Regions from separate parts of the Lysobacter sp. genome, predicted to be linked through region 2. Evidence: predicted binding sites of a transcription regulator. Region 2 holds the regulator's gene; each other region holds the start of a gene.
The links. Region 2 encodes FliA, which starts transcription of late flagellar genes. Its sites were predicted from a motif close to TAAAGTTTNNCNNNCNNNGGCCGATAA; they were not measured.
Positions count from the first base shown of each region.

Region 1: a site for FliA is predicted at 1,751-1,777, ahead of VFE83_RS17010 (methyl-accepting chemotaxis protein). Genes of this name have one in related genera too.
Region 3: a site for FliA is predicted at 10,359-10,385, ahead of VFE83_RS14880 (HDOD domain-containing protein). Genes of this name have one in related genera too.

Region 1 covers NZ_DASRTS010000064.1:32,509-45,130, reverse strand. Annotated here, with positions in the region: gene VFE83_RS17015 (sensor histidine kinase) at 1-531, opposite strand, end outside; gene VFE83_RS17010 (methyl-accepting chemotaxis protein) at 548-1,720, opposite strand; gene VFE83_RS17005 (chemotaxis response regulator protein-glutamate methylesterase) at 2,040-3,098, opposite strand; gene cheD (chemoreceptor glutamine deamidase CheD) at 3,098-3,700, opposite strand; gene VFE83_RS16995 (CheR family methyltransferase) at 3,697-4,542, opposite strand; gene VFE83_RS16990 (methyl-accepting chemotaxis protein) at 4,922-7,591, opposite strand; gene VFE83_RS16985 (energy transducer TonB) at 7,748-8,059, shown strand; gene VFE83_RS16980 (hypothetical protein) at 8,140-8,553, opposite strand; gene VFE83_RS16975 (YybH family protein) at 8,703-9,134, shown strand; gene VFE83_RS16970 (SRPBCC domain-containing protein) at 9,127-9,621, shown strand; gene VFE83_RS16965 (hypothetical protein) at 9,627-9,896, shown strand; gene VFE83_RS16960 (ECF-type sigma factor) at 10,075-10,620, shown strand; gene VFE83_RS16955 (serine/threonine-protein kinase) at 10,658-12,622, shown strand, end outside.
Region 2 covers NZ_DASRTS010000050.1:639-7,004, forward strand. Annotated here, with positions in the region: gene motD (flagellar motor protein MotD) at 1-571, opposite strand, end outside; gene VFE83_RS13895 (flagellar motor protein) at 585-1,325, opposite strand; gene VFE83_RS13900 (chemotaxis protein CheA) at 1,466-3,160, opposite strand; gene VFE83_RS13905 (protein phosphatase CheZ) at 3,332-3,943, opposite strand; gene cheY (chemotaxis response regulator CheY) at 3,940-4,332, opposite strand; gene VFE83_RS13915 (RNA polymerase sigma factor FliA) at 4,494-5,249, opposite strand; gene VFE83_RS13920 (MinD/ParA family ATP-binding protein) at 5,246-6,133, opposite strand; partial or broken gene VFE83_RS13925 (flagellar biosynthesis protein FlhF) at 6,120-6,366, opposite strand, start outside.
Region 3 covers NZ_DASRTS010000055.1:78,768-91,389, forward strand. Annotated here, with positions in the region: gene VFE83_RS14830 (TonB-dependent receptor domain-containing protein) at 1-854, opposite strand, end outside; gene VFE83_RS14835 (hypothetical protein) at 1,087-1,950, opposite strand; gene VFE83_RS14840 (Hsp33 family molecular chaperone HslO) at 2,058-2,972, opposite strand; gene mtgA (monofunctional biosynthetic peptidoglycan transglycosylase) at 3,081-3,800, shown strand; gene VFE83_RS14850 (glycosyltransferase family 2 protein) at 3,833-4,849, shown strand; gene VFE83_RS14855 (CBS domain-containing protein) at 4,931-5,359, shown strand; gene VFE83_RS14860 (AsmA family protein) at 5,367-7,322, opposite strand; gene trhA (PAQR family membrane homeostasis protein TrhA) at 7,464-8,165, opposite strand; gene VFE83_RS14870 (DUF1294 domain-containing protein) at 8,298-8,561, opposite strand; gene VFE83_RS14875 (peptide chain release factor 3) at 8,572-10,176, opposite strand; gene VFE83_RS14880 (HDOD domain-containing protein) at 10,419-11,498, shown strand; gene VFE83_RS14885 (M23 family metallopeptidase) at 12,278-12,622, opposite strand, start outside.

The DNA of each region.
Region 1 (12,622 bases), on a different contig from region 2:
CAGCTTGCCGATGGTCTGGTCGCACATGGCGACGATCTCGCCGACGATCTCCTGGCGCACCGCTTCGTCCTCGCCGTCCAGCGAGGTCGCGCCCATCTTGATGGCGCTGATCGCCTGGCCGATGTCGTCGTGCAGTTCGCGCGAAAGCGTGCGGCGTTCCTTCTCCTGCACTTCGATCAGGTGGCCGGCCAGCGCGTGCAGCTCCTGCTGCTGGCGTTGCAGGTGCGCGGTCAGCTCGGCCTCGCGTGCGTCGGAACAACTGCGGCGCAACATCAGGAACAGCATCGCGGTGACGATGGGCACCGACAGCGCGCACGCCACCCAGCGCGAGGCGTCGCCGAACAGCGGACGCAGCTCCAGCGCGACGCGCGGTGCGGCCAGCGCCATCCACAGCACGGCGACCGCGGCCATCAGCAGGCACAGCACGAGGCCGCTGCGTCCACGCAAACGGGCGCGCAAGTCTGCGCGCCCGTTCGGGGTGGCCTGCGGGTCGGCGGTGCCGACCGGAGGCGATGGCGGGATCGTGCTCATCCCATGGGTTGCCGGATCAGAAGAGTTCGACGCTACCAGCATCCATGGACTGCTGCATCACGGGCTTGTGAGGAGGGCGTTCCCATTCCGTGCGCATCGCCGCGATCCGCTGGCCCAGTTGCTGCAGGGTCTGGCGCACTTCGGCGTCGGCGCGGTCGGCGCGATGCAGCAGCTGGTGCAGGGCGGTGGCCTCGCGGTTGATCGCGCTCAGGCGGTCCAGGTGCGTGGTGGCCGCGCCCAGTGCCTGGGTGGCGATGTCCTCGAACTGCAGCGAACGCACGGCTTCGGCGACGGAACCGTCGATGGCGCGGCCGCAGTCGGCGATCTCGCGCATGCCGTTGCCCAGGCCGCGGTTGATGCCGTCCACGCGCTCCAGCATCGCCGCGGCTTCGGCGCGTGCACCGCGGGAGCGGTCCATGTCGCGCGAGGCCATCTGGGTGACGGTGTCGCGGACGCGGGCGATGGCGTCCTTGGAGCTGTGCGCCAGCTTGCGGATCTGCTCGTTGAAGGCGGTCGAGCGCTCGGACAGGTTGCGCACCTCGTCGGCCACCACCGCGAAGCCGCGGCCCGCCTCGCCGGCACGCGCCGCCTCGATCGCGGCGTTCAGCGCCAGCAGGTTGGTCTGGTCGGCGATCGACTTGACGTCTTCCAGCAGCGCGAAGATGCCGTCCAGGTGCTCGGCCATCGCGTCGATGTGGGTGACGGTGGTGGTGCTCTGGCCGCTCACGGCTTCCAGCGCTTCCACCAGTTGTTCCATCTGCTGGCTGGCCTGCACGGCGAAGCGCGAGACGTCGACGCCGCCGTGTTCGCCGTCGGTGCGGTCGATGATGCGCGAGACCACTTCGCTCTGCTCGCGCGACTTGCGATTGACCGCTTCGAAGCTGGTGCCCAGCTTGGCCACCGACTCGCGGATCAGGACGCGGGTGCGCTCGATCTCGCCGCGCGAGCCCTGCACTTCGGAGCTGACGAAGTTGCGCAGGTCGTCGAGCAGGCGGGTCTGTTCGCGCAGCATCGCGGCGTCGCTGCCGCTGGGACGCATCATCGTCCAGGCAAAGCCCAGCCAGGCCAGGATCATCGCGACCAGCGCGCCCCAGCGCACGGCGGACGGCCAGCCCAGCGCTTCGGCGACAACGAACAGGGAAGTGAGCGCCAGCGGCGCTGCAAGGCGAATCAGTACGCGGGAATCCATCATCGATCTCACCGGAGTGGGGCAACTTAGATAACGGCGGGCGGGGACGGTGCTTTAGGTGAAATGCGCTTGATCTGCGGCGCGCTGCATGTGTGTGACGAAGAGCGCGTTTTTGACTTTTCTTCGACAGCGGTGGTGCCCGGGCAGGCGAAACATCCCGCAGGGTGTTGCTTTCGTTGTTGTCATCCCGCGATGGCGGGGCCCATGCTTGCGGGCGTCGACGCATTCGCAGGGCATGACGCGTCGGACAGAGGAATTCCCCGCCTTCGCGGGAATCACGACAGAGGACCGAAAAGCCGAACGCGCCTGTGTGCGCCCCTCAATCGTGCGCCGTACCCGCCAGCAGCTTCTGCGCGACCTGCGACAGCGGCACTACGTCCTGGGCCGCACCCAGCGCGACCGCGGCGCCGGGCATGCCCCAGACCACGCTGCTGGCCTCGTCCTGCGCAAGCGTGGCCGCGCCGGCCTTGCGCAGGGCCAGCAGGCCGCGCGCGCCGTCGTCGCCCATGCCGGTCAGCAGCGCCGCACTGGCGTTGCTGCCGACGTGCTCGGCCACGGATTCGAACAGCGCGTCCACGCTGGGACGGTGGCGACGCACCGGATCGTCGTCGCCCAGCCGTCCGTGCCAGCGCGCGCCGCTGCGGTACACGCGTAGGTGGCGTCCGCCCGGGGCGACGTAGGCGTGGCCGGGCAGCAGCTCCTGGTCGCGCTCGACGTGGATCACCGTCATGCGGCTGTGGCGGTCCAGGCGTTCGGCGAAGGGCGCGCTGAACGCGCCCGGGATGTGCTGGGCGATGACCGTCGCCGGCGCGTCGGCCGGCATCTGCGCCAGCACTTCGCGGATGGCCTCGGTACCGCCGGTGGAGGCGCCGATGGCGATGAGCCGGTGCGTGGTGCGATAGGCCACCACGGGCGGTGGCGCGTCGCCGCTGCGCGCCGGTGCGGCGGCCACCACGCGGGCGCGGGCGGCCTGCTTGATCTTCTCCACCAGCAGGCCGGCGTAATCGGTCAGGCCGCGCGCGACGTCCAGCTTGGGCTTGGCGATGAAGTCCACCGCGCCCAGCGACAGCGCGTCCAGCGTTACCTGCGCGCCGTGTTCGGTCAGCGTGGACACCATCACCACCGGCATCGGGCGCAGGCGCATCAGGTTGCGCAGGAAAGTGAGCCCGTCCATGCGCGGCATCTCGACGTCCAGCGTCAGCACGTCGGGGTTGAGCTGCTTGATCTTGTCGCGCGCGATGTACGGATCGGCGGCGCTGCCGACGACCTCGATGCCGGGATCCTCCTCCAGCAGTTGCGTCATCAGTTGCCGCACCAGCGCCGAGTCGTCGACGACCAGCACCTTGATGCGGTTGCGGGGGGCACGCACGGCATTCATCAGAACAGCTCCACGCTGCCTGCGGCGGGCTCGCGGGCCAGGCGGCCGTAGTAGGCGCGCTCGGCGTCGACGATGACGTCGTTGCGGGCCGACGGCAGGCGCTTGACCAGGGTGCGCCCGGTCTGCGGGAAGAAGCAGACCTTGCGCGGGTGGATGTCGCCCAGGTCCTGCGCGATCACCGGGATGCGCTCGGCGGCCAGGTACTCCAGCACGAAGCACGCGTTGCGCGTGCCTATGGGGTCGCTGTAGAAGCCGCTGAGCACGTTGCCGCCGCCGAACACCTTGGCCTGCAGGCGCGCGCGCCGTGCGCCACGCTTGAGCAGGTCGTTGATCAGCAGTTCCATCGCGTGCGCGCCGTAGCGCGACGATACGGACTCGGCCTCGCCGCCGGGCAGCATGAAGTGGTTCATGCCGCCGACCTGCAGCATCGGGTCGTACAGGCACGCGGCCACGCACGAGCCCAGCAGCGTGACCAGCGCGATCGGACGTTCGGTGACGCGGTAGTCGGCGGGCAGCAGCTTGATCGCCTCGGTCTGCAGGACCGGGTCGAAATAGCTGCCCGCTTCGATGTTGTTGCGGACGGCGGGTGACGCGACGGTCATGCACGCGCTCCTGAGGCGGGGCGATAGGTCGTTCGGCCGCAGGGAGTGATCAGGTCATGGGCATGACCGAAGCTTTCCGAGTGTCCGGCGAAGAAGAGGCCGTCGGGTGCGATCAGCGGGACCACCCGCTGCAGCACCTCGTACTGCGTGGCCTTGTCGAAATAGATCATCACGTTGCGGCAGAACACCGCATCGAAGCCGCCGCGCAGGCCGTAGTCCTCCGACAGCAGGTTGAGCGGGCGGAACTCGATCATGGCCTGCAGCTCCGGCTTGACCCGGCACAGGCCGGCATTGGCGCCGCTGCCGCGCTGGAAGAACTGCTTGCGCCGCTGCAGCGACAGCGTGTTCACGCGCTCGACCGGATACACGCCGCGCGCCGCGGTGTGCAGCACGTTGGTGTCGATGTCGGTAGCCAGGATGCGCACCGGAGGCGTCAGCGTGCCGAACGCTTCGCAGGCGGTGATCGCGAGTGAATACGGCTCCTCGCCGGTCGACGCGGCGTTGCACCAGATGCGCACGCCGTCGCGACCGCGCGTGCGCAGGTGGTCGGCCAGCGCGTCGAAATGGTGCGACTCGCGGAAGAAAGAAGTGAGGTTGGTGGTGAGCGCGTTGATGAAGCCCTGCAGCTCGGCGTCGGGATCGGCCTCGACGTGGTCGAGGTAGGCGCCGAACTTCTCCATGCCCAGCGCGCGCACGCGGCGCGCGAGGCGGCTGTACACCATGTCGCGCTTGTGCGGATGCAGGTGGATGCCGGCGCGGTCGCGGATCATCCGGCAGACACGTCGGAAGTCGCGTTCGTCGAAGGTGAATTCGCGTTCGTCGTGGCTGCGCGTTGCACGCATGGGTACTGCTCGTCCGGTCCGGTGTTGCCCTCGTTATCGGCAAGGAGGGCGGAAGCTTTGAGGCTGCGGCGCTGAGTGCTTGAGAGCGCACTGCACCGGAGGGGTGGATAACGTAGGAGCCAGCTTGCTGGCGACATGCCCACGCGGGCGGTCGCCAGCAAGCTGGCTCCTACGAATGGCGGCTACTTCGCGGCGAACCCGGCGCTGTCGCGCTTTCCGCCCCCTCCCGACCCTCAGCCGTCGCCAGAGCCGATGGCGGTTTGTCGAGAGCGCGCCCCGACCCTCACCCCAACCCCTCTCCCGGTGGGAGAGGGGCTTCAGGCGAACCAATCGTCGACTACGTGAAGCAGCCCTCTTCGAAAGAGAAGAGGGCGGTGCATCAGAACTCCTGCCAGTCCGGCTCGGCGCTGTTGGCCGCGGCGGTGGCGCGCACCTTTCGCGGCGCTGGAGCGGGCTTGGCGGCGGGGGCCTTCGATGCACGGCCCGGCTTCACGGCGGCTGGCATCTCGATGACATCGGCGGCGACGCGTGCGGCCTGCGCCGCATGCGCCAGGCGGAACACCGCGACCGTCTGCACCAGCTGCTCGGACTGCTGCTCCAGGCTGCGCGCAGCGGCCGAGGCCTGCTCGACCAGCGCGGCGTTCTGCTGCGTGCCTTCGTCCATTTGCGTGATCGCGTTGTTGACCTGCTCGATGCCCGAGCTCTGCTCCTGCGATGCGGCGGAGATGTCGGCGATGATGTCGGTGACCTTCTTCACGCTGGTCACGATCTCGTTCATCGTCTTGCCGGCCTGGTCGACCAGCTCGCTGCCTTCCTCGACCTTGGTGACCGAGTCGGTGATCAGCTGCTTGATCTCCTTGGCGGCATTGGCCGAACGCTGCGCGAGCGAGCGCACTTCGGCGGCGACCACCGCGAAGCCGCGGCCCTGCTCGCCGGCGCGCGCGGCTTCCACCGCGGCGTTCAGCGCCAGGATGTTGGTCTGGAACGCGATGCCATCGATCACGCCGATGATGTCGGCGATCTTCTTGGAAGAGGCGTTGATGGCATTCATCGTCTCGACGACTTCGCCCACCACCGTACCGCCCTGGCCGGCGACTTCGGCCGCGCTCTGCGCCAGCTGGTTGGCTTGGCGTGCGTTGTCGGCGTTCTGGCGCACCGTGCTGGTCAACTCTTCCATCGACGAGGCGGTTTCTTCCAGCGACGCGGCCTGCTGCTCGGTGCGCTGCGACAGGTCGCTGTTGCCCGCGGCGATTTCCGCGGCGGCGCTGCTGATCGCGTCCGAACCCTGGCGGATCTGGCCGACGATCTGCGCCAGCTGGTCCACGGTGCGGTTGGCATCGCCGGCCAAGCGGCCGAACTGGCCCGGCAGTTCCACCTCGACGCGGCGGTTGAGGTCGCCGTCGGCGACGGCAGCCAGCAGCGTGCCGACTTCGTGCAGGCCTTCCTCGGCGGTGGCCATCAGCTGGTTCAGCGACTGCACCACGTCGTGGTAGACGAACTCGAAGCGCGAGGCGTCGCCGCGGCGGCTGAAGTCGCCGGCGCAGGCGGCATCGACCAGCGTCTTGATCTCGGCGTTGATCGCGTTCATGCCGTGTTTGACCGAATCGACGGCATCGGTGATGCGCGCCTTCTGGCCCGGCAGCCGGTCCATGTCGTGCGACAGGTCGCCGCGCGCGTACGACGCGACGATCTCGATGGCGCGGGTGTTCACCTGGATGTGCGAATCGACCAGCGTGTTCACCTCGCCGGCCATCTGGCCGTAGGCGCCCGGGAAATCCTCGCTGCGCAGGCGGCGGTCGATCTCGCCGGCCTGGTGCGCTTCGAACAGGTCGCGCTGCGCACCGGCGAAGTTGCGCAGCGTGTTGATGGCGCGCTCCAGGCCACGTGCGATGTCGCGGACCTCGTCGCGGCTGTCCACGCGCACGGCATCGGGGAATTCACCGCGGGCCAACAGGTCCGAGGCGTCCTGCACCTGGCGCAGGGCGGCGCGCGTGCTGCGGCTGAAGCCCAGGAACAGGTACGCGGCGATCGCCAGGATCAGCACGCAGATGCCCAGCGTCAGCGCGGTGCGCTGCTGCAGGCGGCTGATCTCGGCGCTCGCGGCGTGGTCGAGCGAGGCGTTGGCGGCCGACAGCGCGGCGGCCAGGGCCAGGCGGGTGGCTTCCACGCGTGCGGCCATCACCTTCACCGGCAGCACCGGCGTCTCGGCGTCCAGTACGTGTTTCTGGATGTCGGCGTTCTGTTTCGCGACGGCGTCCAGCGCCTTGCGGAACGGCTTGCCGATGGAGTCGGTGAGCGCCGGCAATTCTTCCTCGGCGTCCTTGATCTCCACTTCCGATCGCGTGCGCACGTAGTCCTGCATGTTGCGCGACACGGCCAGGCCGGTGCGGTCGTCCACCCAGATGGCGCCGTCGCCCAGCACGCGCAGCGCGGTGGCGCTCTGCTGTGCGGTGTACTCGGCCAGCGTGGGCACCCACACCGTGGCGGTGCGGCCCATGTACAGCACCGGCGCGTTCTGCGCCTGCGCCAGGCCGGTCTCGTCGGCGATCAGCGCGTGGATGTCGCCCAGCTTGCGGACGGCAACGGCGTGGGCGGTCGAGGCGGCCGCGGAGTCGGCCTGTTCGCCGGTGGCCTTGCCCCATGCTTCACGCGCGCCCTGCAGCGCGGCCGGAATGGTCGAGTCCGACAGCTGCGAACGCTGCCAGGCGGCCAGCGCGTCGAGTTCGCGGTTCACCTGAGCGGTGGACTGCTCGATCGCCTGGTCGGACACGTCGTCCTTGGCGAACTTGCGTACGACCAGTTGCTCGTGCTGCTGCACGCCCAGCATGGCGCGGTGCAGGTGGCCCAGCCCGACCACCGCGCTGCGCTGGGCGCGGGCGGCGTCGATCTCGGCGTTGGAGCGCACGACCAGGATGCCGGCCAGTACGCCGCAGGTCAGCATGAATGCAGCCCCGATGACCATCGCCTTCTGGTTGAAGCGCAACTGCTCCATCAGTCGGGTGGCGGGGGCGAGAAAACGGTCCAGCAGGGAAGAGGGACGGTTGGACATGATGCCTCGCGATTGCAAACGGGCCCTTTCGGGTCGACAACCGGTGCATCGGCGGGGCGGGACGAAACTTTAGGTGAACGAATGCAAACGGGCCCCTCAAGGTTCGCCGGGGGCGGCCGATGTAGGGGCTGACACGTCCACCCAAGGAGCTTCCCCATGCGCCACTCGCTCATCCTCGCCGCCGGCCTGGCCGTGCTGGCCCTGTCCTTCGCCGCGCCGGCCTCGGCCGACCTCAAGCCGACCAAGCGCGTCGAGCCGCAGTACCCGCCGGAAGCCGCCCGCGCCGGTACCCAGGGCTTCGTCGAAGTCGAATTCACCGTGGACCCGGCCGGCAAGGTCGCCAGCGTCTCGGTCGTCAACGCCAAGCCTGCCCGCGTGTTCGAGCAGTCGGCCGTGCGCGCCGTGAAGCAGTGGGAGTTCGCTCCGGGCGGCGGCAAGGGCAAGGTGCGCCTGGACTTCTCGCTGTAATCCCGGATCGCCAGCTGCATGCGAAGAACGCGCCCCCGTGGCGCGTTCTTCGTTTCAGGGGTCCGCTGTGGCGGCTGCGCTCAGAAGCTGTGCCGCGTCGCGCAGGCCATGACGTGGTTGTAGTCGCTGGACATGCAGCGATAGAAGGCCTGCTTCTCTCCACCGGCCGTCTGGCAGTCGCCGAGCGAGAGTTGCCCGCGTAATTGGGTCAGGGTCTTCGCGGTGGCCTCGAAATCGGCGCGGCGCAGGTAGCCGTCGTCAATGTTCCTGCGGCCGACCTCCAGCATGGTGTCCAGGCCCCCGTGCGCGTTCTCCACGGCCCTGGCGCAGGACAGCTCCGCGCCGTCATCGCGCACCTGCAGCAACGCCTGCGCGGCGCTCTCCGCCATCTCCTGCGTGCCCGGCGGCAACGGCCGCGTCTGCGCGAACCCCGCCTGTGCCTGCAGCGCGAGGACAAGCGCGACGGTCAGCGTGCGTGCGATGCGGGCGGCCATGCATGGGGTTCCGGGCATGCGGCCTCGTGCCGCGGTGCGCGAGCTTAACGCGCCGTCCCGCCATGCGGCAGTCCGCGCGCGGCCATGCGGGTTGACGCCGACCGGGCGCTGTCGAACCATCGGTCTCCCACGCGCGCGTCGAGGCCGTCATGACCGATCCGCAGGAGGTTTTCCAGCTGGCGTTGCAGCGCTACCGCGAGGCGGTGCATGCGAAGGACGCCGCCGCGCTGGTGTCGCTGTACGACGAGGACGTGTCCGTCTTCGACACCTGGGGGGCGTGGTCGCTGCGCGGCCGCGAGGCCTGGCACAAGCTGGTGGCCGACTGGTTCGGCTCGCTGGGCGAGGAACGCGTGGCGGTGGAGTTCGACCAGGTCGCCAGCGTCGACACGGCCGATCTCGTCGTCGGCCATGCCTTCGTCACTTTCGCCGCGTTCTCGCCGCAGGGCGAACGCCTGCGCTGGCTGACCAACCGCATGACGCTCGCGCTACGGCGCCACGGCGAGGACTGGAAGATCGTGCACGAACACACCTCGGTCCCGATCGAACACGCCACGCTCAAGGCAATCCTGCAGCGTGGCTGATCTCCTGCTAGTGCATCCCGCCGCCGCATCGGAGCTGCACAAGCGCGTGCACATCGACGCACTGCCGCAACGCGTGTGGCGCGCGCTGATCGACCCGGCCGCGATCGCCGCGTGGACCTCGGACGAACCGCTGGAAGTGATCACCGACTGGCGCATCGGTGGTCCCATCGTGTTTCGCGGCGTGCTGCACGGGCGCCTGCGTTTCGAAAACCACGGCGTGGTGGAAGCGTTCGAACCTGCGCTACGCCTGCAGTACACGCACTACAGTTCGCTGTCGAAACGCGCGCTGGGCGACGTGCCGGAAAACCACGTGGTGATCGAATTCGCGCTGACGCCCGATGGCGGTGGCACGCGGCTAGACCTCACATTGCGCCGGCTGCACGACGAAGCGGTGCGCGGCCACATGGATTTCCACTGGGACATGACGCTGCCCGCGCTCAAGTGTCATTGCGAGCGGGAAGACGTCGTCGCGGAGACGATCACGTGAAACGCATGCGCCCACCCCGCGCATTCTTCATCAGCGCCATCGTGTGCGTCGGTGCGGCCATCGCGGCCGTGTGGGTCGGCCTGTCGGCGCTGACGACCGCGAGCCTGCGGTTCGGCCAGTGCGGTCCCTCGTCGCTCGCGGCCGCGGAGGCGTATTGCCAGGCGGGCGCAAGGTTGCTGTACGTCGCCTATGGCCTGGGCGCGCTGGCCATCGTGACGGGCGTGCTGGCGTTATGGATCCGCCGGCGAGCATCGCGTCCCGGGCTGCGCGCCTGAGATACGCCATTCGCCGCCGTTTTGCCGATGCTGGCGCAAGCTCGCGACGCGATGGCGCCAATGACGCAGTACGTCGTGAAGCGACCGCTTAACGCGCGGACCGCCGATTTCGGTAACATCGCGTGACCGCCGGGGGTGAGACGGCGGTCACACCACCACACGCCATCAGGTTCCTGACGTGAGCCAGGAAATTACTCGACTGTTGCGCAGTTGGAGCGGGGGCGACCAGGAGGCGCTCGGCCCGCTGTTCGAGCTCGTCTACGAGACGCTGCACGAGATCGCCGTGGCGCGCCTGCGCAGCAACGCGCAGCACACGCTGCAGCCGACCTCGCTGATCAACGAGGCCGTGTTGCGCCTGATGGGCCGCAACGTGGAGTGGAACGACCGCGCGCACTTCTTCGCCGTGGCGGCGCTGAAGATGCGGGCGGTACTGGTGGATTACGCGCGTGCGATGGCTTCGGCCAAGCGCGGTGGCGATGTCGAGCTGCTGACGCTCTCGCATGCCGAGCACGAAGGCGTGGCGGTGGAGTTCGACGTGCTGGAACTGCATCGCACGCTCGAGAAACTGGCGGAGATGGATTCGCGTTCGGCGCGGGTGATCGAGATGGCGTACTTCGGCGGCATGGACCGCGAGGAGATCGCCGCAGTGATCGGCGTATCGGTGCCGACGGTGGATCGCGACCTGCGGTTCGCCAAGGCGTGGTTGAACAGGGAACTGGCTTGAGCACGACGGCTTGAGCGGCACGGCCCGGGGGAGGGCGATGGACGCAGAGCGCTGGCAGGAAATCCGGGAACTCTTCGACGCGGTGTGCGAACTGCCGCCGTCGCGCTGGGAACCCACATTGCGCGGCATGACCGGCGACCAGGTCGTCATCGACGAGGTGATGGCGCTGCTGGATGCGCAGACCGTGCAGCTGCAGCGCGTGTCCGGCCCGGTCGCGACGCTGCTGGCGGGCATGCCCGATGCGCAGCTGCAGCCCGGCGACCGGCTGGACGGCTGGCGCCTGGGCGAGTGCCTGGCCAGCGGCGGCATGGGCACGGTGTACGTGGCAGAGCGCGCCGACGGGCTTTTCCAGCAGCGCGTGGCGATCAAGCTGCTGCGCGGGTTCGCCGGCCCCGTCGCCGCGCGGCGCCTGGCCGCGGAACGGCAGATCCTGGCGAGCCTGCAGCATCCGGGCATCGCGCGCCTGTACGACGGCGGCACCACGCCGACCGGCCAGCCGTACCTGGTCATGGAATACGTCGACGGCCTGCCGCTGGACGAATACTGCGACCGCAACCGGCTGGGCCTGCGCGCGCGGCTGCAGTTGTTCCAGCGCGTGTGCGCGGCGGTGTCGGCCGCGCACCGGCAACTGGTGGTGCACTGCGACCTCAAGCCCGGCAACGTGCTGGTGCGCGGGGACGGCGAACCGGTACTGCTGGACTTCGGCATCGCGCGGCTGCTGGCCGAGCACGGCGAGGACGGCGCGGCGGGTTACGGCACCGCCGGCTATGCCAGTCCCGAGCAGCTCGCCGGCGAACGCATCGGCGTCGCCGCGGACGTGTATGGCCTAGGCGCGCTGCTGTGCCGCCTGGTCGCGGCACGCGCGCCTTCGCAGGGCGGTGCACTGCCGCCCAGCGCGCTCGCGCCGCCGGAGACACCGTGGCGCAGGCAGTTGCAAGGCGATCTCGATGCGATCGTCCTGAAGGCCTGCCACGCCGATCCGGCGCAGCGTTACGCCTCGGTCGAAGCGTTCTCGGACGACCTGCAGCGTCACCTGGATCGGCGGCCGGTGCTGGCGCGTCCACGCAGCGCCGGTTACCGGCTCTCGCGCCTGCTGGCGCGCCGCTGGCGCGAGGGCATTGCGGCGGCGGGCGTGATCGCGCTGTGCGTCGCGTTCGTGTGGCAACTGAGCGAAGCGCGCCAGCGTGCCGAACAGGAAGCGCAGGTTGCGCGCAAGGTCAGCGACCTGCTGGTGAAGGCGTTCGCCGCGGCCGACCCGAAGGCGCGCGGCGCACGCGGTGCGCAGGTGCTGACTGCGCGCGACGTGCTCGACCGCGGTGCGGAACAGCTGCCGGAACTGGCGGATTCGCCGGAGTTGCTCGCGCGGCAGCGCGCCGTGATCGGCATGGCCTACAAGAACCTCGGCGAAACCAGCCGCGCCGAGCCGCTGATGAAGCAGGCGGCCGACGAACTCCTGGCGCTGGATGCGCCTGAAGAGGCGGCCGCCGTGCTGAGCGAACTCTCGGTGCTGCAGGCCAACAGCAAGCGCGGCGACGAGGCGGTCGCGGTCGGCCGGCGCTCGCTGGAACTGCGCGAACAAAACGGTGGCGATGCGCTAGCCATCGCCGATTCGTACAACTCGCTGGGCATCGCGCTGGTCGCGCAGGGCGAGCCCGACCAGGCCGTCGAGGCGCTGAAGAAGTCGCTGGAGCTGCGCCGCGCGAAGCTGGGTGCCGGCCACGACAGCGTCGGCGTGACCCTGCAGAACCTGGCGATGGCCTATCGCGAGCAGGGCCAGTACAAGCTGGCCGAGCAGATGTACTACGACGTGCTGGCGCTGCGCCGCCGGCATGGCACGCGCACGCTGGGCATCGTGCATGCGCAGCTCGGGCTGGCCAGCGCGCTCAACGCGCAGGGCCGGCACGCGGAAGCGGCCAGGGTGCTGCGCGAGAACGTCGAACTGGCGCGCGCCGTCTACGACGACCGCGGCGACGACATGGCCACGGTGTACAGCGAACTGGCC
Region 2 (6,366 bases):
GCACCGTGTCGACCGCGGTGGGATTGGGCACGGCGACGCCGCTGGCGAACAGGATGTCGCTGCGGATCTCCACCTCGAGGAAGTTGTAGCTGCGCCGCACCGTCACCAGCTTGCGCCTGACCAGTTCCGACAGCGCGTCCTGGATGCGGCGGCCGAGCGAATGCAGCTGCTGGTGGCGGGCGTCTTCCGCTTCGCCGGGTTGTTCGGCGGTGCCCTGCTGGTTGGCGCCGAAGGTCGGCATGTCCAGCACCTGCTTCATGCGTGGTGAAGCAATGGGCGTGGACGAGGACGGGCCTGACTTGGAACCCGGCGTGACCAGCGACGGCCGGTCGAACGCGGAGCCGCGCAGCTGGTGCATGCCCAGCTGGATCGGCGTGACCGTGCGCGGCGGACCACCGAACGCGGACGACAGTGCATCGGCCAGCACGCGGTACTTGCCCTCGTTGATCGAGGAGATCGCGTACATCACCACGAAGAAGGCCAGCAGCAGCGTGATCAGGTCGCCATAGGGGATCGCCCACGCCTCGTGGTTGGCGTGCTCCTCGTGCTGGTGGCGGCGACGTGAGGCCATGGCTGCGCGTCCGTCAGACCACGAAACCGTTGAGTCGCGCTTCGATGTTGCGCGGGTTCTCGCCCTGGGCGATGGCGATGAGGCCTTCGATGATCATCTCGCGCTCGTCGGCCTGCTGGTTGATCAGGCCCTTGAGCTTGGACGCCATCGGCAGCAGCGCCAGGTTGGCCGCGCCGATGCCGTAGATGGTCGCGGTGAACGCCGCGGCGATGCCGTGGCCCAGCTTGCTGGGATCGGCGAGGTTCTTCATCACCGCCATCAGGCCCAGCACCGCGCCGATGATGCCCAGCGTCGGCGAGTAGATGCCCATGCCCTCGAACACCTTGGCCGCGGCCAGGTCGCGCTGCGACTGGCCGTGCAGTTCGATCTCCAGCATCTGCCGGATCGATTCGGGCTCGACGCCGTCGACGACCATCTGCAGGCCCTTGCGCAGGAACGGATCGTCCAGCGCCTGCACTTCCGGCTCCAGGCCCAGCAGGCCCTGGCGGCGCGCGACGGTGCTCCATTCGACCAGGCGCGCGATCATCGCCGGACGGTCCTGCACCGGCGGACGGAACACCCAGCGCACGATGCTCATGGCGCGCTTGAACGTCGCCATCGGCGTCTGCAGCAGGATCGCGGCGACGGTGCCCAGGATCACGATGACGAACGCCGCCGGCGACCACAGGCCGGACAGGCCGGCACCCTTGAGGATGCTGCCGCCGACCAGGGCAACCAGTGCAAGCACGACACCGATGAGGCTGAGTCTGTCCATCGTGGGGAAGGCGTCCGTAAGGTGAGTTCGTCATTCCCGCGAAAGCGGGAATCCAGTGCCTTCGTGCGGCTTGGCCTCGAGTCGCTGGACCCCGCCTGCGCGGGATGACGGCTTCGTTTCTTTTTGTTCGGTCGTCAGTCTTAACGGTCCCTCGCCGCGGGACTTGAGCCCCGCAGTCCGGTTCTGAGCAGTGCATCGACATCCAGGATCAGCGCCATGCGGCCGTCGCCGACCAGGCTGGCGCCGGCGTATCCGGCCAGTCCGCGCAGCGTGCGCGGCAGCGCCTTGATGACGACTTCCTCACGACCGCGCACGCGGTCGACGGTGAGGCAGAAGCGTTGTTCGCCCGACTGCAGCACCACGCAGGTGGTGGCCGCGCCGGCAATCGGCGGCAGGCCCAGCCAGGTGCGCAGGTCGATCAGCGGCAGCGGTTCGTCGCGCAGGTCCAGCATGCTCTGGCCGTCGACCCACAGCGCTTCGACGCGCTCGTGCGCCAGCACCTCGACCACGCGCACCAGTGGCAGTGCGTACACGTCGTCGTCCAGTTCGATCAGCAGCGTCGGCAGGATCGCCAGCGTCAGCGGCACGCGAATGATGAAGCGCGAACCACGGCCGACCTCGGACTGGATCTGCACCTGTCCGGACAGTTCGCGGATCTTCGACTGCACCACGTCCATGCCGACGCCGCGGCCGGACAGGTCGCTGACCTCGGTGCGCGTGGAAAAGCCCGGCGCGAAGATCAGGTGCAGGCATTCGTCGGCCGACAGGCGCGCGGCCGCGTCGCTGTCGATGACGCCCTTGTTGACCGCGCTGCGGCGGATCTTCTCCGGATCGATGCCGGCGCCGTCGTCGCTGACCTCGATGGAGACGTGGTCGCCTTCCTGCTGCGCGGAAAGGCGCACGGTGCCCTGTTCGGACTTGCCGGCGGCGCGGCGCGCGGCGGGCGATTCGATGCCGTGGTCGATGGCGTTGCGCACCAGGTGCACCAGCGGATCGGCCAGCGCTTCGACCAGGTTGCGGTCCAGTTCGGTCTCGGCGCCGATGATCTCCAACTCGACCGACTTCGACACTTGGCGCGCGACGTCGCGCGCCAGCTTCGGGAATCGTGCGAACACGCGGCCGACCGGCTGCATGCGCACCATCATCACCGCCGACTGCAGGCGCGAGGTGGCCACGTCCAGCGCGGTCACCGCGCGGTCCAGGTCCTCGTCGCGCAGGCGCGGGCGGATCGTCTTGAGGCGGTTGCGTGCCAGCACCAGTTCGCCGACCAGGTCGACCATCGCGTCCAGCCGGCGCACGTCCACGCGCACGGTGGCGTCCGCTGCTTCCGGGGCGTTCGCGCCTTTTGCTGCTCCCCCTGCTCGCGGGTTGGGAGGCGGTGGGGCTTTCGGTGGTTGCGAGGCGGCCGGCGCGCTGGACCCCGACGACAACGTCGGCATCTGCGTCACGAAACCCTTGGCGCCGTCGCGCAGCGACTTCAGCAGCGACGCCGGCGCGTGCGGGAGTTCCTCGCCGTTGGCCACGCAGTCGAGCATGTCGATCACCAGGTCCACGGCCTGCTGCGCGCCGTCGAACGCGGCCGCGTCCATCGGCACGGTGCCGTCGCGCGCGACGTTGAGGCGGTCTTCCACCGCGTGGCAGATCTCCACCATCGGCGCGAAGTCGAGGAAGCCCGCGCCGCCCTTGATGGTGTGGAAGCCGCGGAACACCGTGTTGAGGCAGTCGCGATCGGTCGGCGCGTGTTCCAGCGCGACCATCTGCTCACCGAGCTGGTCGAGGATCTCGCGCGCCTCGATCAGGAAGTCGGCGGCGATGTCGTTGGCGATGGCGCTCATGGATGTCGTTAAACCCTTGCAGAAGCCTTCTTCGACGCGGAGGCACGCAGAGGGACACAGTTGGTGCGTGCCAACAGGCTCGCGCCGCGTTGCCGTATCGCAGACGCATTCGCTTTGTCCGTGTTCATCAGCGTGTTTCTGTGTCGAGCCATCGGCGTCAAAGCTCCCGCGTCAAAGCCCGAGTGACGACAGCAGTTCGTTCGCGTCGTCCTGCGTCGCCGGTGCCGGATCGACGCCGGCCACGGACGGGCCGTAGCCGCGGTTGTTGTTGAGGTGTAGCGGCTGCGTGCCGGTGTCGGCCACTTCGCCCAGGCCGGCGTGCACGGCGCGGACCAGGTCCACCACGCGGCGGATGATCTGCCCGGTGAGGTCCTGGTAGCCCTGCGCGGCGGTCATCTCCGACATGCGGCTGCGGATCGCGGCGATGGTGGCGGCCTGTTCCTCGGCGGCGGCGTCGGGCAGGGTGCCCAGCAGCGTGGCGCATTCCTGGATCAGGTCCAGCGTGCGGTGGCTGGCGTCCTCGCTCACCTGCACGACGTGCTCGAGCCGCGCGCAGGCTTCCGGCAGCGAGCCGGTGGAGGCGATGTCGCCGTTGCCCAGCGCGCCTTCCAGTTCGCGCGCCAGCTTCGCCAGGCCCTGCACCAGCGGCTGGCTGCGCCACTGGATCAGCGCGTCGACGTTGCTGCGCCAGCCAGCCAGATCGTCGTGCTCCAGCGCCCACAGCGCCGCATGCAGACGGGCGATCACGGCCTGCCGGTCCTGCGGTGCAGGAACGTCGATCACGCGGCCGCTCCCAGGCGCTCGAACACCTTGGTGAGCTTGTCTTCCAGCGTGGCCGCGGTGAACGGCTTGATCACGTAGCCGTTCACGCCGGCCTGCGCGGCTTCGATGATCTGCTCGCGCTTGGCTTCGGCGGTGACCATGAGCACCGGGATCTTCGCCAGCGACGCATCGGCGCGGATGGCCTTGAGCAGGTCGATGCCGGCCATGCCGGGCATGTTCCAGTCGGTGACCACCAGGTCGTACGGCGCCTTCTTCAGTTCGATCAGCGCGGTGCTGCCGTCGTCGGCCTCGGCGGTGTTGTGAAAGCCCAGGTCGTTGAGCAGGTTCTTGACGATGCGACGCATGGTCGAGAAGTCGTCGACGATGAGGATGCGGATGTTCTTGTCCATGTGGGCTGGCTCTGGTGCGAAGAATGGATCAGGAGGTTGGACTCCCTCCCCTGCCTGCAGGGGAGGGCTGGGGAGGAGTGCCTTGTGACCGGCGCCTGCGCGCCGCGTACCTCCTCCCAACCTCCCCCTGCAAGCAGGGGGAGGAGCAAAAGCAAAATCAGTCAGTAGCCATCGTCGTCATCGCTGTCGTTGGCCCCGCGCCATTCGCCCAGGCGGGAGCGCAGTCGCAACATCGCCTGGCCGTGGATCTGGCACACGCGCGATTCGCTGACGTTGAGCACGGCGCCGATCTCGCGCAGGTTCAGTTCCTGCTCGTAGTACAGCGACAGCACCAGCTGCTCGCGCTCGGGCAGGCCGCCGATGGCGTCGCCGAGCGCTTCGCGGAACGCGACCTGCTCGAACTCGCGCGCAGGCGAGGTGCCGGCGTGGCGCGCCAGGTGCGGTTCGCCGTCGTGTTCGTCCAGGTGCGCTTCCAGGCTGATCAGCTGGCCGCGCGCGGCGTCCTCGAGCATGCGGTGGTATTCGTCCAGCGGCACGTTCATCGCGCCGGCCACTTCCTGCGCGCTGGCGGCACGACCGGTGCGCTGCTCGACCTCGCGCGTGGCGGCCACCACGTCGCGATAGCGGCGGTGCACCGAGCGCGGCACCCAGTCGCCACGGCGGATCTCGTCGATCATCGAACCGCGGATGCGGATCGAGGCGTAGGTCTCGAACGAGGCGCCCTGGTCGGCGTCGTAGCTGCGCGACGCTTCGATCAGCCCCATCATGCCGGCCTGGATCAGGTCGTCCACCTCCACGCTCGCCGGCAGGCGTGCGGCCAGGTGGTGGGCGATGCGCCGCACCAGGTCCGAGTGCTGGGAGATGACCTCGTTGGCCGCCGAGCGCTGGACCTCCCGGTACTGGGCTGCGCCTTTCATGCGGCCACCCCGCGCTGCTTGAGAATGCGCTCGAGGAAGAACTCGACGCCGCCACGCGGTTCGGTCGGCGCCTGCCAGCGTGCGGTGCGGCGCGCGATCTCGGTGATCGCCAGCGCGGCCGGGCTGGACGGGTAGGCCTTCACCACCGGTTGCTGGCGCTGCACCGACAGGCGCAGCCAGTCGTCCTGCGGCACGCAGCCCAGGTAGTTCAGCGAGACATCGGCGAGGAACTTCTCGCACACGCGGGTCAGCTTTTCGTACAGCACGCGGCCCTCGTTGGGGTCGCGCACCATGTTGGCCACCACCTGGATGCGGTCCACGCCGCGCTCGCGCGACAGCACCTTGATCAGTGCGTAGGCGTCGGTGATCGAGGCCGGTTCGTCACAGACCACCACCACGGTGTCCTGCGCGGCCTGGCAGAAGGTCAGCACGCCGTCGGTGATGCCGGCGGCGGTATCGACCACCATGATGTCCAGCTCGCGTTCCAGTTCGGAGAACACGTTGACCAGGCCGACATGCTCGGCCGGGGCCAGCTCGGCCATGTGCCGGCGGCCGGAAGCGGCCGGGACGACCAGCACGCCGTTCGGGCCTTCGACGATGACGTCGTCCAGCGAGCAGCGGCCGGCCACCAGGTCGGCCAGCGTAAAGGTGGGGTTCAAGCCCAGGATCACGTCGATGTTGGCCAGGCCCAGGTCGGCGTCCAGCAGCAGCGTGCGCTTGCCCATGCCCGCCAGCGCCACAGCCAGGTTGGCCGAGACGTTGGTCTTGCCCACGCCGCCCTTGCCGCCGGTCACCGCGATGGTGCGCACAGGGCCGAGCGGCTCGCTGCGGGTGGCCGACAGCGGGAAGGTCTTGGTCAGCTTGGCGTACTCACGCGACGGCATGGTTCAACTCCGGGTTGCAGGGCATATCGGCCGCTCGGCGCAAATCTTCAAGGCGAAGTACGAGATTGGCTGCACTGGCCCTATGCAGGTCCTCCGGGACGTCCTGGCCATCGGTCACCCAGGTGATCGGCAGGGCGTGGTCCACCGCCACCGACAGGGCGTTGCCGAAGCGGCCGGTCTCGTCCAGCTTGCTCAGCACCAGGCCCTGCAGGTTTGCCGCACCGAAGCGGCGC
Region 3 (12,622 bases), on a different contig from region 2:
ACGACGCGCGTGGAGCGAGTCGGGTTAGTCGTGGTGGCCGGCACGTACACGACGTTCGGCAGGCCCTGCGCGAAGACGCTGTTGAAACCGCCGACGTCACCGACCGTGGTCCAGTTGTCGTCGGGATGGTTCTGCGAGCGCGGGAATTCGCTGTATTCGCGATCCTTCGCCCAAACTTCGTCTTCCTTCGACCACTCGCCAGCAACCGTCAGCGAGCCGCGGTCGCCCGCGAAGCCCATGATGAAGCTGCCGTTGGTGATCGCGCCGTCGCCTTCGTCGAACTGGCCGTAGTAGACGCTGGCAGCGGCACCTTCGAAGTTGCTGCGGGTGATGATGTTGATCACGCCCGCGATCGCGTCCGAGCCGTAGATCGAGGAGGCGCCGTCCTTCAGCACTTCGATGCGCTCCACGGCCGCGGCCGGGATCGTCGAGATGTCGGACAGACCGCCAGTGGTCACGCCCAGGCGCTTGCCGTTCATCAGCACCAGCGTACGGGCAGCGCCCAGGTTGCGCATGCTGATGAAGGTGCCGCCCGAAGCTTCACCGGCCGACAGCGGCGCGGCGCGGCTGATCGGCGGCGAACCGGTGGCGGTGATGTTCTGCAGGATGTCGCCAACGGACTGGAAGCCCTGCTTCTCGATGTCCTGACGGGTGATCTGCAGAACCGGCTGCGCGGTTTCCAGGTCGACCTGGCGGATGCGCGTACCGGTGACTTCAATGCGATCGAGCGTGGTGGTCTGCTCGTTTTCGGCGTCCTGCGCACTGGCCGTACCAGGCGCCGCGACGAAAGCGAGGGTGCCCGCGGTGAGGGCGAACGCGATCGCCTCCCCGAGCTGGGTGGTCTTCAAACTCATCTCTCTCTCCAAGATCGGTTTAACCCCTAGAACCCTTGCAGCGGGCGGCGTCAAACAAGGCGCCAAATACGGCAAGGAGTCCCGATCCTACCCCGTGTCGGAACGAAGTGAAAGGTTCGTTAACGACAAATGAGGGGCCAAATAACGAAAAGTGTGTCAGGGAAAACCTGACCCACTTCGGAGAGAGATGGAAAGGGATGGTCGGCCGGAACCGGCTAGACCGAAACGCAGGTCACAGATCCTGCTCGTACCTGACGTACGGGACGGTGCCTTCGTCCTTCTCGCCGTTGTCCGGCGCGAAGGGGTTCTTGCCGCGGGTGACGACGTTTTCGGCGCCGACGGTCAGCTGGCCGCTCCACGGGGTGCGCCAGGTCAGGCCGACCCCAAGGCCCTCCCACTGCCCGGGCTCACCCGGGGTGTCGACCACTCGGCCGACGATGTTGGCGCTGAAGTTGCCCAAGCCCGCGCCGACGGTGACGCTCTTGGTGCTCCAGCGGTCGGCCAGCGCTGGCATCTCGCCTGCAGGGATCAGCCGGGCCTTGGCCCAGGTACCGCCGATGGAAACCGTCGCCTCGCGGCCAATGTTCTTCTGGCCGTAGACGGTGAGGGTGTTCTGGTCGACCTTGCCCGGGCGGTTGTTCGGGCTGAGCCAGGCGGGCAGGGTGTCGCGGCCGCTGCCAAAGGATAGGCCGACCTTGCCGCCGGCGCGGGTCAGGCTGGCACCGACGGTTCCCTGGCGTGCAGCGTTGACCTCTTCCTCGTCCAGCGAGGCGAGCAGGCAATGGTTGGCAAGATTGCCGATGGCGCCGGCCAGGCCGGTCTTGCGATCGCAGACCAGACCGAGCGTATCGCCGGCTTCAAGGCCGAACGCCGCGTCGAGCGTATTGCTGCCGACCTGCCATCGGGCGCCGGCGACGGGTGCCCCGGTGGGCTCCAACTGGAGCAGGTATTCGACCTTGCCGCTGTTCTGGTTCCAGACCGGGAGGTAGGTCGTGTCGGTGACCACGCGGCGTGGCGCCGTCTGCGCATGAACGCCCGAAGCCACGCCGGCGGCGAGCATCAGGGTCAACGGCAGTCGCAGGAAGCGCGCGTTCATGGCCTTGTTACGACCGGGTAAAACCGGCGGAGTTCCCTTCTCCCAGGAGCCGAGACTATAGAGCGTTTATGTTTATTTAACAATTACTCCCCAGTGGCCCGGATGCGCTATTGCAGGCGTTCCGGGGCGGCGACTTCCGCCGTGGCCACTGCAAACAAGCTAGCGATTTCCTCTGCGTTGAAACGGTAACTCTGTCCGCAAAACTCGCAACGGACCAAGGCCTGTCCACCGGCCGCCGTGACGGCCGCCTCGGCTTCGGCTTCGCCCAGGGACACCAGCATGGACTCCACCCGCTCGCGCGAACACGAGCAGGCGAAGCGCAGCGGCTTGCCGACCATCACCGTGACCCCGTCCTCGTGGAACAGCCGGGTGAGCAGGTCGTCCGAGGTCCATTCCAGCAACTCTTCCGGACGCAGCGTGTCGAACAGGGCCCCGGCGCGGTTCCAGCCGTCGTCGTCGCCATGGTCGCCCGGCAACTTCTGCAGCATCAGGCCTGCAGCCTGCCGTTCGTCGGCTGCCAGCAGCAGGCGGGTCGGCAACTGCTCGGACTGGCGGAAGTAGTCTTCGAAAGCGCCGGCCAGCGAATCGGATTCCAGCGCGACGAGTCCTTGGTAGCGCATCGGATCGCGGCCATCCACCGAGGGGTTCTCAATGGTGATGGCCAGTACCGCATCCGGGCCGAGGGACTGGAGGTCGCGGCGGACTTCACCGTGCTCGTCCAGCTGGGCGATGCCGCGCAGGGTGCCGGCGGCCGTGCATTCGGCGAACAGCGTGCGCAAGGCGCCGCTGCCCCGAAGCTGGACCGAAAGGCGGCCGTCGACCTTGGCATGCCCGGTGAACAGCGCGGCCGCAGCGGCGGCTTCGCCCAGCAGTTCCGCGGCGGCCGCCGGATATTCGGCGCGGCTGCGGATCTGCTGCCAGGTGTCCTGCAAATGCACCCGGACGCCGCGCACGCCCGCGCCCTCGATGAGGAATCGGGTCAGCTGGTCGCGGTCGGTGGAGGAGGGCTGTGGCTGGGTCATCGTCTACTCGAGCGGATGGCGCGCCGCATTTGGGGATAATGCGCGCGAACGTGTGAAGGGGCGTGGACACAAGATGGGGATGGAGCAAAGGCCGTGCAAGCCGTGAGGATGGATGAGGCCGCACCGCGGAAGCGCCGCCGTTGGTTGCGCTGGTTGATCGCGGTGCCGCTGCTGTTCCTGGCCGTCACCGTGGTGCAGGTGGCCACCCTGCGCTTCATCGATCCGCCGGTCAGCGCGTTCATGGTCTCGCGCCAGCTGGAGGCCTGGGGCGCGGGCGACTGGAGCTTTCGCATCGCCTACGACTGGCGCGACCTCGACGAGATCTCGGCCCATGTCCCGCTGGCCATGGTGGCATCCGAGGACCAGAACTTCGCGGAGCATTTCGGCTTCGACATAAAGGCCATCGAAAAGGCCCGCAAGAGCAACGCGCGCGGGCGCAAGGTGCGCGGCGGCAGCACCATCAGCCAGCAGACGGCGAAGAACCTGTTCCTGTGGAGCGGGCGCAGCTGGGTGCGCAAAGGCATCGAGGCCTGGTACACGCTGCTGATCGAGACGATGTGGCCCAAGCACCGGATCATCGAGGTGTACGCCAACATCGCCGAGTTCGGCGACGGCGTGTATGGCGCGCAGGCTGCGGCGCGGACGTATTTTCGCAAGGACGCCAGCCGGCTGAGCGCCGCCGAGGCCGCGCGCATGGCCGCCGTGCTGCCCAGCCCCCGCCGGTACAGCATCACGCGCCCCGGGCCGTACGTGCAGCGCCGCACCAATGCCATCCAGCGGCAGATGCGCAACATCGGTGGCAGCGACTATCTGAAGCGGCTCGACTGACGCCGGCAGCGGCCACGACTACCATTGCGCGCATGACGAACCGTGATCGCCTGACCGTCCTGGTCGCCGCCTACAACGAGGCGGACAACCTGCCGTTGCTGCAGCCGCGCATTGCCGCGGTACTGGATGCGCTTGCAGCCGACCATCGGGTCGATGGCCAGGTGCTTTACGTCGACGACGGCAGTTCCGATGCGACCTGGGAGGTGATGCGGGCGCTGGCCGCCGCCGATCCGCGCATCGCACTGCTGCGCCTTTCGCGCAATTTCGGAAAGGAGCTTGCGCTGACCGCGGGGCTCGACCGCATCGACGAAGGCGCGGCGCTGATCCTCGACGCGGACGCGCAGGACCCGCCGGAGCTGATCCCACAGTTCGTCGCCAAGTGGCGCGAAGGCTACGACGACGTGCACGGCACGCGGCTGGAGCGCGAGGGCGAAGGCTGGCTCAAACGATCGACGGCACACGCGTTCTACCGGGTGATCGGGCGCTTGTCGAAGACGCCGATTCCCGCCGACACCGGCGATTTCCGCCTGCTTTCGCCGCGGTCGCTGCAGGGCCTGCGCCAATTGCGCGAGCGCCACCGTTTCATGAAAGGCCTGTTCGGCTGGGTCGGCTACAACCGCGTGTCCATCGCCTACCACCGCGATCCACGCATGGCCGGACACAGCAAGTTCAATTTCTGGAAGCTGTGGAACCTGGCGCTGGAAGGCATCACCAGCTTCTCGACTGCGCCGTTGCGGCTGGCGACCTATCTGGGCCTGCTGACGGCGTTGGTGGCTTTCCTCTACGGCGTGCTGATCATCGTGAAGGCGCTGGCGTGGGGCGACCCGGTGGCCGGCTGGCCCTCGATGATGGCCGTGATCCTGTTCCTCGGCGGCGTACAGCTGATCGCGTTGGGCCTGATCGGCGAGTACCTGGGGCGACTGTACGAGGAGTCCAAGCAGCGGCCGCTTTATCTCATCGACGTGTGGCAGCCGGCGCAGGTCTCGCGCATGCCCGACGAGGCGCGCGCGGACGTGGTGCGCGACATTACGGGTCGGACCGGTAGTTAGTTCCGCTGCATCAGGCGCCTTCGCATGCGCCCCGACCACGTTGGAGTATGCTCGGCCCGTGCCCAGCGGAAGGAGACGGATATGCGCACCGTGCGACAACTGCTCGAAGCCAAGGCGCCTGAAATATTCGCGATCGGCCCCGATTCGCCGGTCATCGAAGCGATACGGCTGATGGCGGAAAAGCGCATCGGCGCCGTACTGGTGATCGAGGGTGGGCGCCTGGTGGGCATCCTTTCCGAACGCGACTACGCGCGCAAGATCGTGCTGCAGGGACGTTCTTCGGCCGACACGCCGGTGCGAACCATCATGACCGGCCAGGTGATCACCGTCGGGCTGGACGACAGCGCCGACCACTGCATGCAGATCGTCACCGACCACCGTATCCGCCATCTGCCGGTCGTGCACAACGGCCAGGTGCTCGGTGTCGTGTCGATCGGCGACCTGGTCAAAGCGGTCATCGAGGACCAGCAGCTGGAGCTGGACCAGCTGCAGCGCTACATCGCCAGTTGATGGCGGCTCATTTGGCGTAACGCCCGCCGCAACCGGAGTCCTCGCCCGGGCCGGTTTCGATGGTCGCCAGCAGTGCCGCCGGCGGCGTGATGGTGCCCAGCGTCAGCGCGATCGCACCGCGCAGCCCGACGCGCGCGAGATCCGGATGCACCTTCGGTTGGCGGAAGCTGCCGTCCACCTTCAGCGGCGTGCGGAAGGCCAGCAGGCTGCGGTCCTTCGGGCGCGGGCGGATGGTGAGGTCGAGCTTCTCCTCACGCAGGTTGATGGTGCCCGAGCCGACCAGGATGGTGTCGCTGGTATCGAAGGCCAGCGAGCGCGTCGTCATCACGCCATCGTCGACCGCGAAATCCGCGAACGCGCAACGCACGGGGATCTGCTGGTCGCCGCCGAGCTTGAACTTGATGATTTCCGCCAGGTCGATGCCGGCCATTTCCATCAGCAGGTTGCTGATGCGCCCGCGTCCCATGCCGACGGTCACCGCGCCATCGCTGCTGCCGAGCATGGCGGCGATCGAGTTGCCCGTGCCTTCCAGCGTGACCTTGCCGCCCACCTTTCCGATCGCGTTCTGCGCCAGTTCGACCGTGGGCAGCAGCTTGGAGATGTTGAGCCCGGCCAGGTCCGCGTCGGCGCGCGTGCGGATCGTGCTGGTGCGCGCGTCCATGCGGATGCGCGAGCGGATGTCGCCGTCAGCCACGCCGAAGTTGAGCGGATCCAGCCGCAGCAGGCCGTTTTCGAGCAGCAGGTGCGCGTCCATGTCGTCCAGCGGCAGCTTGGGGGCGTTGATACGCGTGGCGCGCAGGCGCACGTCCGCGTCCATGGCGCGCAGCTTTTCCAGTTCGTACGGCGTATCCGGGAGCAGGCGGCTGCGGGCCTGTCTGCTGGCAGCCTCGCGCGCCTGCTCCGCGTTGGCCGTTTCGCCCCTGCCGGCCTGTGGTGCCCCGCCGACGAAGCCGGCCAGGTCGTCGAAGTCCAGGCGTTTGGACTGCAGATTGGCGCGCAGATACAGGCGCTCGCCGCTGGTGTCGACGCTCGCGTCGCCGTGCATGTCGCTGTCACCGATCCGCCCGTCGAAGTCGCGGTAATGCCAGACCTCGCCTTCGCGGCTGAAACGCCCGTCCAGCGAATACGGCGGCGTCGGTGGAATCGCCAGGCCAAGCAGCGGATACAGATCGGCCATGTCGCGTCCGGCCAGCATCATCTGCAGGTCGAAGCCGCGCAGGCGCAATGGATCGAGCAGCGTGCCGCGCGCATGCGCACGGGTCGCGCCGGCGGATGCGCGCACGTCGATGCGATACGGCGCCTCACGATCGCGCAGCAACAGCGGGGATGCGGCGGTGCCCTGCATCTGGAATGCGTTGCCTTCCCACCGTCCACCCCCGACCACGGCAACCGGGGCGGAGTGTTCGCGCGACTTCGCGCGCTGGCTGCTCACCCCGACGCGGATGTCGGTGCGGGCAGGCCGGTCGAGGTAGCGCAGCAGGCCGCGCTGGATGTCGACCCGCCGGAACTGCACCTTGCTCTCGCCCGTCTGGCCACCGAACACCCAGTTGCCCGAACCGCCCTTGGGATTGGTTTCCAGCAGCAGCCGTGGATGATCCAGCCGGATCATCGGCAGCAGCACCTGGCCACGCAGCAGCGGCCACAGGGCGATGGCCAGCTCGGCGCGCTCCGCGGAGGCCATCACCGGATCACGCGACCACGAGGCATTGCCGAAACGCACCTTCTCGGCGGAGACCACCGGCGTCCAGCCCAGATCGACGTCGAGGTTTCCGCCGATGTCGAACGAACGCCCGGTGCGTGCTTCGACCTGCCGTTCAACTGGGCCCTTGAACCAGTTCCAGTCCCAGATCGCGATCAGTATGACGATGAGCAGCGCGATCACGCCGAGGGCAGCAAGCACCGGATGACGGCGCACCCACACGGTCGGAGGTGAAGCTTCGGCGGTGGCGTCGCGCGCTGCCACGGCTTACCTCCGCGCGCGGAGACCGCGTGGAATGCGCACCGCGATGATCGGAACGAAAACGCCCACCTCGTGCTTCCATGACGGACCGGCCCCACCATCGGCGGAGTCCGGTCAAGCGAGGGTGAATGCGTTGCCGGCAGTTCAGGCCGGAATGATTTCGCCCGGCGTCACCACCTGCGCCATTACGGAAACGTAATGGCACACACTGCCGGCGATAACGAACATGTGCCAGATCGCGTGCGAGTAGGGCAGCGATGGCCGGTGGTAGAACACCGTTCCCAGCGTGTAGAACAGGCCGCCGGCGAACAGCCAACCGATGGTCCAGCCGTCCAGCGCGCCCCACATCGGCTCGATGGCCACCACCACCAGCCAGCCCATCGCGATGTAGATGGCCGTGGACAACAGCTTGAAGCGGCCGGTGAAGAACAGCTTGAAGATCACGCCGGCCACCGCCAGCGTCCAGATCGCCGCGAACAAGCCCCAGCCCCATGGACCGCGCAACCCGATCAGGGTGAAGGGCGTGTAGGTTCCGGCGATCAGCAGATAGATCGCACAGTGATCGAACACCTTGAGCCGCGCCTTGGCGACGGGATGCTGGATCGCGTGGTACAGCGTCGATGCGAGGTACAGCAGCAACAGGCAGATGCCGAACACGATGGCGCCGGCCAGCTGCCAGCCATCGCCGAACAGCGCCGCCAGCGTGATCAGGACCGCGCCACCGGCGAGTGCGGCGGTCGCGCCCAGACCGTGGGTGAGCGCGTTGAAGAATTCCTCGCGCACCGAGTGGACCTCGTGCGGGGCAGAGGACAGCGAGCCGTCGTGGACGGAGCGTGCGGGGGGCATGGTGCGAGCATCGTAGCGCAGGCTGGAGCAAATGCTCAGTGACGGCCGTCATTGCACGGCGGGCCGGTGGCGCTGGTTGATCGGAGTCGTACCCGTCGTGTTCGCGCGAAAGGCCTCGATTCCGAAAGGTCACTACAGCGTGTACACCGCCGCAACGGCCAGAACCTGCAAGGTGAGGATCACTGCAACCTTGTTGCGGAAGCTCCGCTTGGCCGTCTTGTGCCGGAACATCCACATCGCCATCAACGCACCGGGCGAACCACCGAGCAGGGCCAGGCCGAGCAGTGTGCGCTCGGGTACGCGCCGACGCGGACCGCCGGCGATTGCCTTGTCGTAGCCATACACCAGCACGGTGGCGGTGTTCAGCGCCAGCCACCACGCCAGCCACGCGGGCATCAGGCGCCGGTCAGTCGATGGTCGTCGCGTGCGCGTGTTCGCGCGTGGCGAGGAAGGTCACATCCGGCGCGCGTTCCTGCGCAAGCTGCAGGTTGACGCGCGTGGGTGCGAGGTAGACCAGCTGGCCGGCGGCGTCCACCGCCAGGTTCATCGCGTTCTTGTCGCGGAACTCTTCCAGCTTCTTCTCGTTGTCGCAGCGGATCCAGCGCGCCGTGGCGACGCTGACCTGCTCGAAGCTGGCGTCCACGCCGTATTCGTCCTTGAGGCGATAGGCGACCACGTCGAACTGCAGCACGCCCACCGCGCCGAGGATGAGGTCGTTGCTCATCAGCGGGCGGAAGAACTGCGTGGCGCCTTCCTCGGACAACTGCGCCAGGCCCTTCTGCAGCTGCTTGAGCTTGAGCGGGTCGCGCAGGCGCGCACGGCGGAAGAGCTCCGGTGCGAAGTTCGGGATGCCGGTGAAGCTCAGTGACTCGCCTTCGGTGAACGTGTCGCCGATGGAGATGGTGCCGTGGTTGTGGATGCCGATGACGTCACCCGGCCATGCACTCTCCGCGATCTCGCGATCGCTGGCCATGAAGGTCAGCGCGTTGGCCAGCTTCACTTCCTTGCCGCTGCGCACGTGGAAGGCCTTCATGCCGGCGCTGAACTGGCCCGAGCACACGCGCATGAACGCCACGCGGTCGCGATGCTGCGGGTCCATGTTCGCCTGGATCTTGAACACGAAGCCGGTGAGCTTGGGTTCGTAGGCGGCCACCTCGCGCGAGGTCGTCGCGCGCGGCTTGGGCGAGGGCGCGTGCTCGACGAAGAAATCGAGCAGCAGCTGCACGCCGAAGTTGTTGACGGCCGAGCCGAAGAACACCGGCGTCTGCTCACCCGACAGGTACTTGGCCAGGTCGAACGGATGCGACGCACCTTCGACCAGTTCCAGTTCGTCGCGCAGTTCCTGCAGCATCTGCGCGCCGATGCGTGCTTCCAGCGCCGGGTCGTCGATGGACGCGAAGATGGTCGAATCCTGGCGCGTGAAGTTGCGGCCCTGTTCGTACAGGTGCACCTCGCCGGTGACCAGGTGCACCACGCCCTTCAGGCGCTGGCCCATGCCGATGGGCCAGGTGATCGGCGCGCACTGGATCTTCAGCACCGACTCCACTTCATCCAGCAGTTCGATCGGGTTCTTGCCCTCTCGGTCGAGCTTGTTGATGAAGGTCATGATGGGCGTGTCGCGCAGGCGGCACACCTCCATCAGCTTGATGGTGCGCTCTTCCACGCCCTTGGCGACGTCGATGACCATCAGCGCCGAGTCCACCGCGGTGAGCACGCGGTAGGTGTCCTCGCCGAAGTCGGCGTGGCCGGGGGTGTCGAGCAGATTGACGATGCGTCCCTCGTAGGGGAACTGCATCACCGAGCTGGTCACCGAGATGCCGCGTTCCTTTTCCAACGCCATCCAGTCGGACGTCGCGTGGCGCGCGGCCTTGCGGCCCTTGACCGAGCCAGCCATCTGGATGGCGCCGCCGAACAGCAGCAGCTTTTCGGTCAGCGTGGTCTTGCCCGCGTCGGGGTGCGAGATGATCGCGAACGTGCGGCGGCGGGCGGCTTCGAGGGAAACGTCGGACATGGCAACGGCGGTCGCGGGCGGGTCGGGCGACCGGTCCGCGGATCGGAGATCGGGAAAGACCGGCGATTATACGCGTCCCGCCCAGGCCGCCTCCGGAGCGCCGGTCCGTGTCGTTCCGGCAGTCCGTGACTGAGGAAGTGTGCGCCGGTTGGCAGTTTGCGGTTTCCCCGTTCATCCGCCCCTAAAGAAGGCCTCCGCGCGGCCGCTATCCGCCGTGAATGTCGGCTTCTGCTGGAGGCGGTGTGCGCATTGTCATCGTGGGTGAGGACGCCGGCCGCGCCGGCGAGCTGGAAGAGTCGCTGGGGTTCTTCGGCCAGGACTGGAACGTGAGCTGGCTGGCCCAGGCCGACGCCGCGCTTTCCATCACGGACCCGGTGGACGTGTTCCTGTGCGGCCTGCGACCGGGCGGACTGCCCGGCACCGTGCTGCTGTCGCAACTGGCCGCACTGCACCCGCAGGCGGTCCGCATCCTCCTGCTGGACCAGGACGAGGACGCGGTGATGCTGCAGGGGCTGGATTGCGCGCACCGTCTGCTGTCGCGTCCGCTGGATGCAGGCGAGCTGATCGAAGCCGTCGACAGCGTGGCCGAACTGCGCCAGGTGCTGGGCAACGAGGAACTCAAGCAGACCATCGGCCGGATCGGTTCGTTGCCGCCGCCGCCGCGCCTGTACCTGGAACTGAGCCGCCTGCTGCGCGATCCCGATGCCAGCAACGCGGCGATCGCGCAGATGCTGTCGCAGGACCCTGCCATCGCGGCCAAGGTGCTGCGCCTGTGCAACTCGGCGTACTTCTCCGGCGGTCGCGAGATCACCGACATCCGCGCCGCGGTGACCCGCCTGGGCCACCAGACGCTGCTGCGCCTGGTGCTGGCCAGCGAAGCCTTCGGCCCGATGCACCTGGGCGGCAAGGAGCGTGAGGCCATCCAGGACCGCTCGCTGCGCACCTCGCGCCTGGCGCGTCGCCTGCTCGCTGGGCCGAGCGCTGAACTCGCCGCCACCGCCGGCCTGCTGGCCGAAGTGGGCCGCCTGCTGCCGGGCGTGTCCGGCGGTCCCGATCAGCCGGGTCCTCACTACGCCGAAGCGGGTGCCTACCTGCTGGGCCTGTGGGGCCTGCCGATGCCGATCGTCGAAGGCGTGGCGTTCCAGCATCGTCCGGGTCGCCTCAAGGCGAGCGGCTTCTGGGTGGCTGGCGCGGTGCACGTGGCGTCAGCGCTCGTTGCCGAGACGCCGGTAGACGAGGCGTACCTGCGCAACGTCGGCGTGATCGACAAGCTGCCGCAGTGGCGGGACATGGTGGAGCCGGCGGCGGCCGAGGCAGCGTAAGTCGGCCTTGCTCTTCGCTTTTCGCCCGTCATCCCGGCGTAAGCCGGGATCCAGTGACTTGCTCGGCGACAAGCGGGTGGTGGGACGATAAGACACAGGTGGAGGCGTTCGACCGCATCTGCTGTTGCTGTTGAACGCCAACCACATCCCAAGCCCCGGAGGGCAGCGCAGGACGTGCGCTGCTGAGCGCGGAGGCATGGAGTGAGGGCAATGCGTGTTGCGAGCCACTGGCTCGCGCATTGCCCGAACGCCCGCACCGCAAGTGCGGGCCACGTGGCCAAAGGCCACGTCCGACTCGCGAAGGCACCGACTCCTCTGCCGGTCGTGGGATTGCTGTGTCGATTCTTTTGGTTACGTTTGACCGAAGGGAATCCAGTCGGACTTTGGGTCAGCAAAGAAAAGTGACCCGGTCGGCTTTAGACGGACGGAAGCTTTGGCTGTTGCTCCTGACAGAGCAACGTGAAAGCGTGAAAAGTCCATGGATCCCCGCCTTCGCGGGGATGACGAGCAAAAGCATCGACTTTCATGGCGCCTTCGCGGGGATGGCTGGCGGGCGATGGTTCTCGCCGTATTGCCTGCGCTGGAATCCGCGCTTTGTGTGGATGGCGATTAATCGATTGGGCACGTGCGGCGGTTCGGCTCTCCGGCGTGGCGTGCAGTAGTTCTTATTGCGGCGTGGCTTGATGGATGCGAACGGCGCAGTGCGTCACGCCCAGCCCAAACGCATGGCGTTTGGGCGTTCGGCGACGCGCGAACCAGTGGTTCGCAAGCGCGTCGCCTCACCCGCCCGATATCCGCAGCGGACCCTGCGGGCCGATCATGCGGAACGGGATGGACTCCAGCTTCATGCCGCGGTTCACCTGCACCGCGAAGTGCAGATGCGGGCCCGTGGTGAAACCGGTATTGCCCGACAGGCCGATCTGCTGGCCGGCGCGCACGCGTTGGCCCACGCGTACCAGCACGCCTTCGGACTTCAGGTGCGCGTACAGGGTCATCGTGCCGTCCTCGTGCAGGATGCGCACGAAGTTGGCGCGGCCGCCGTAGCGCTCCAGGTTGAGGCCGGCCTTGTCGAAGTCGGATTCCACCTGCATCACCACGCCGTCGCGTGCTGCGACGACCGGAGT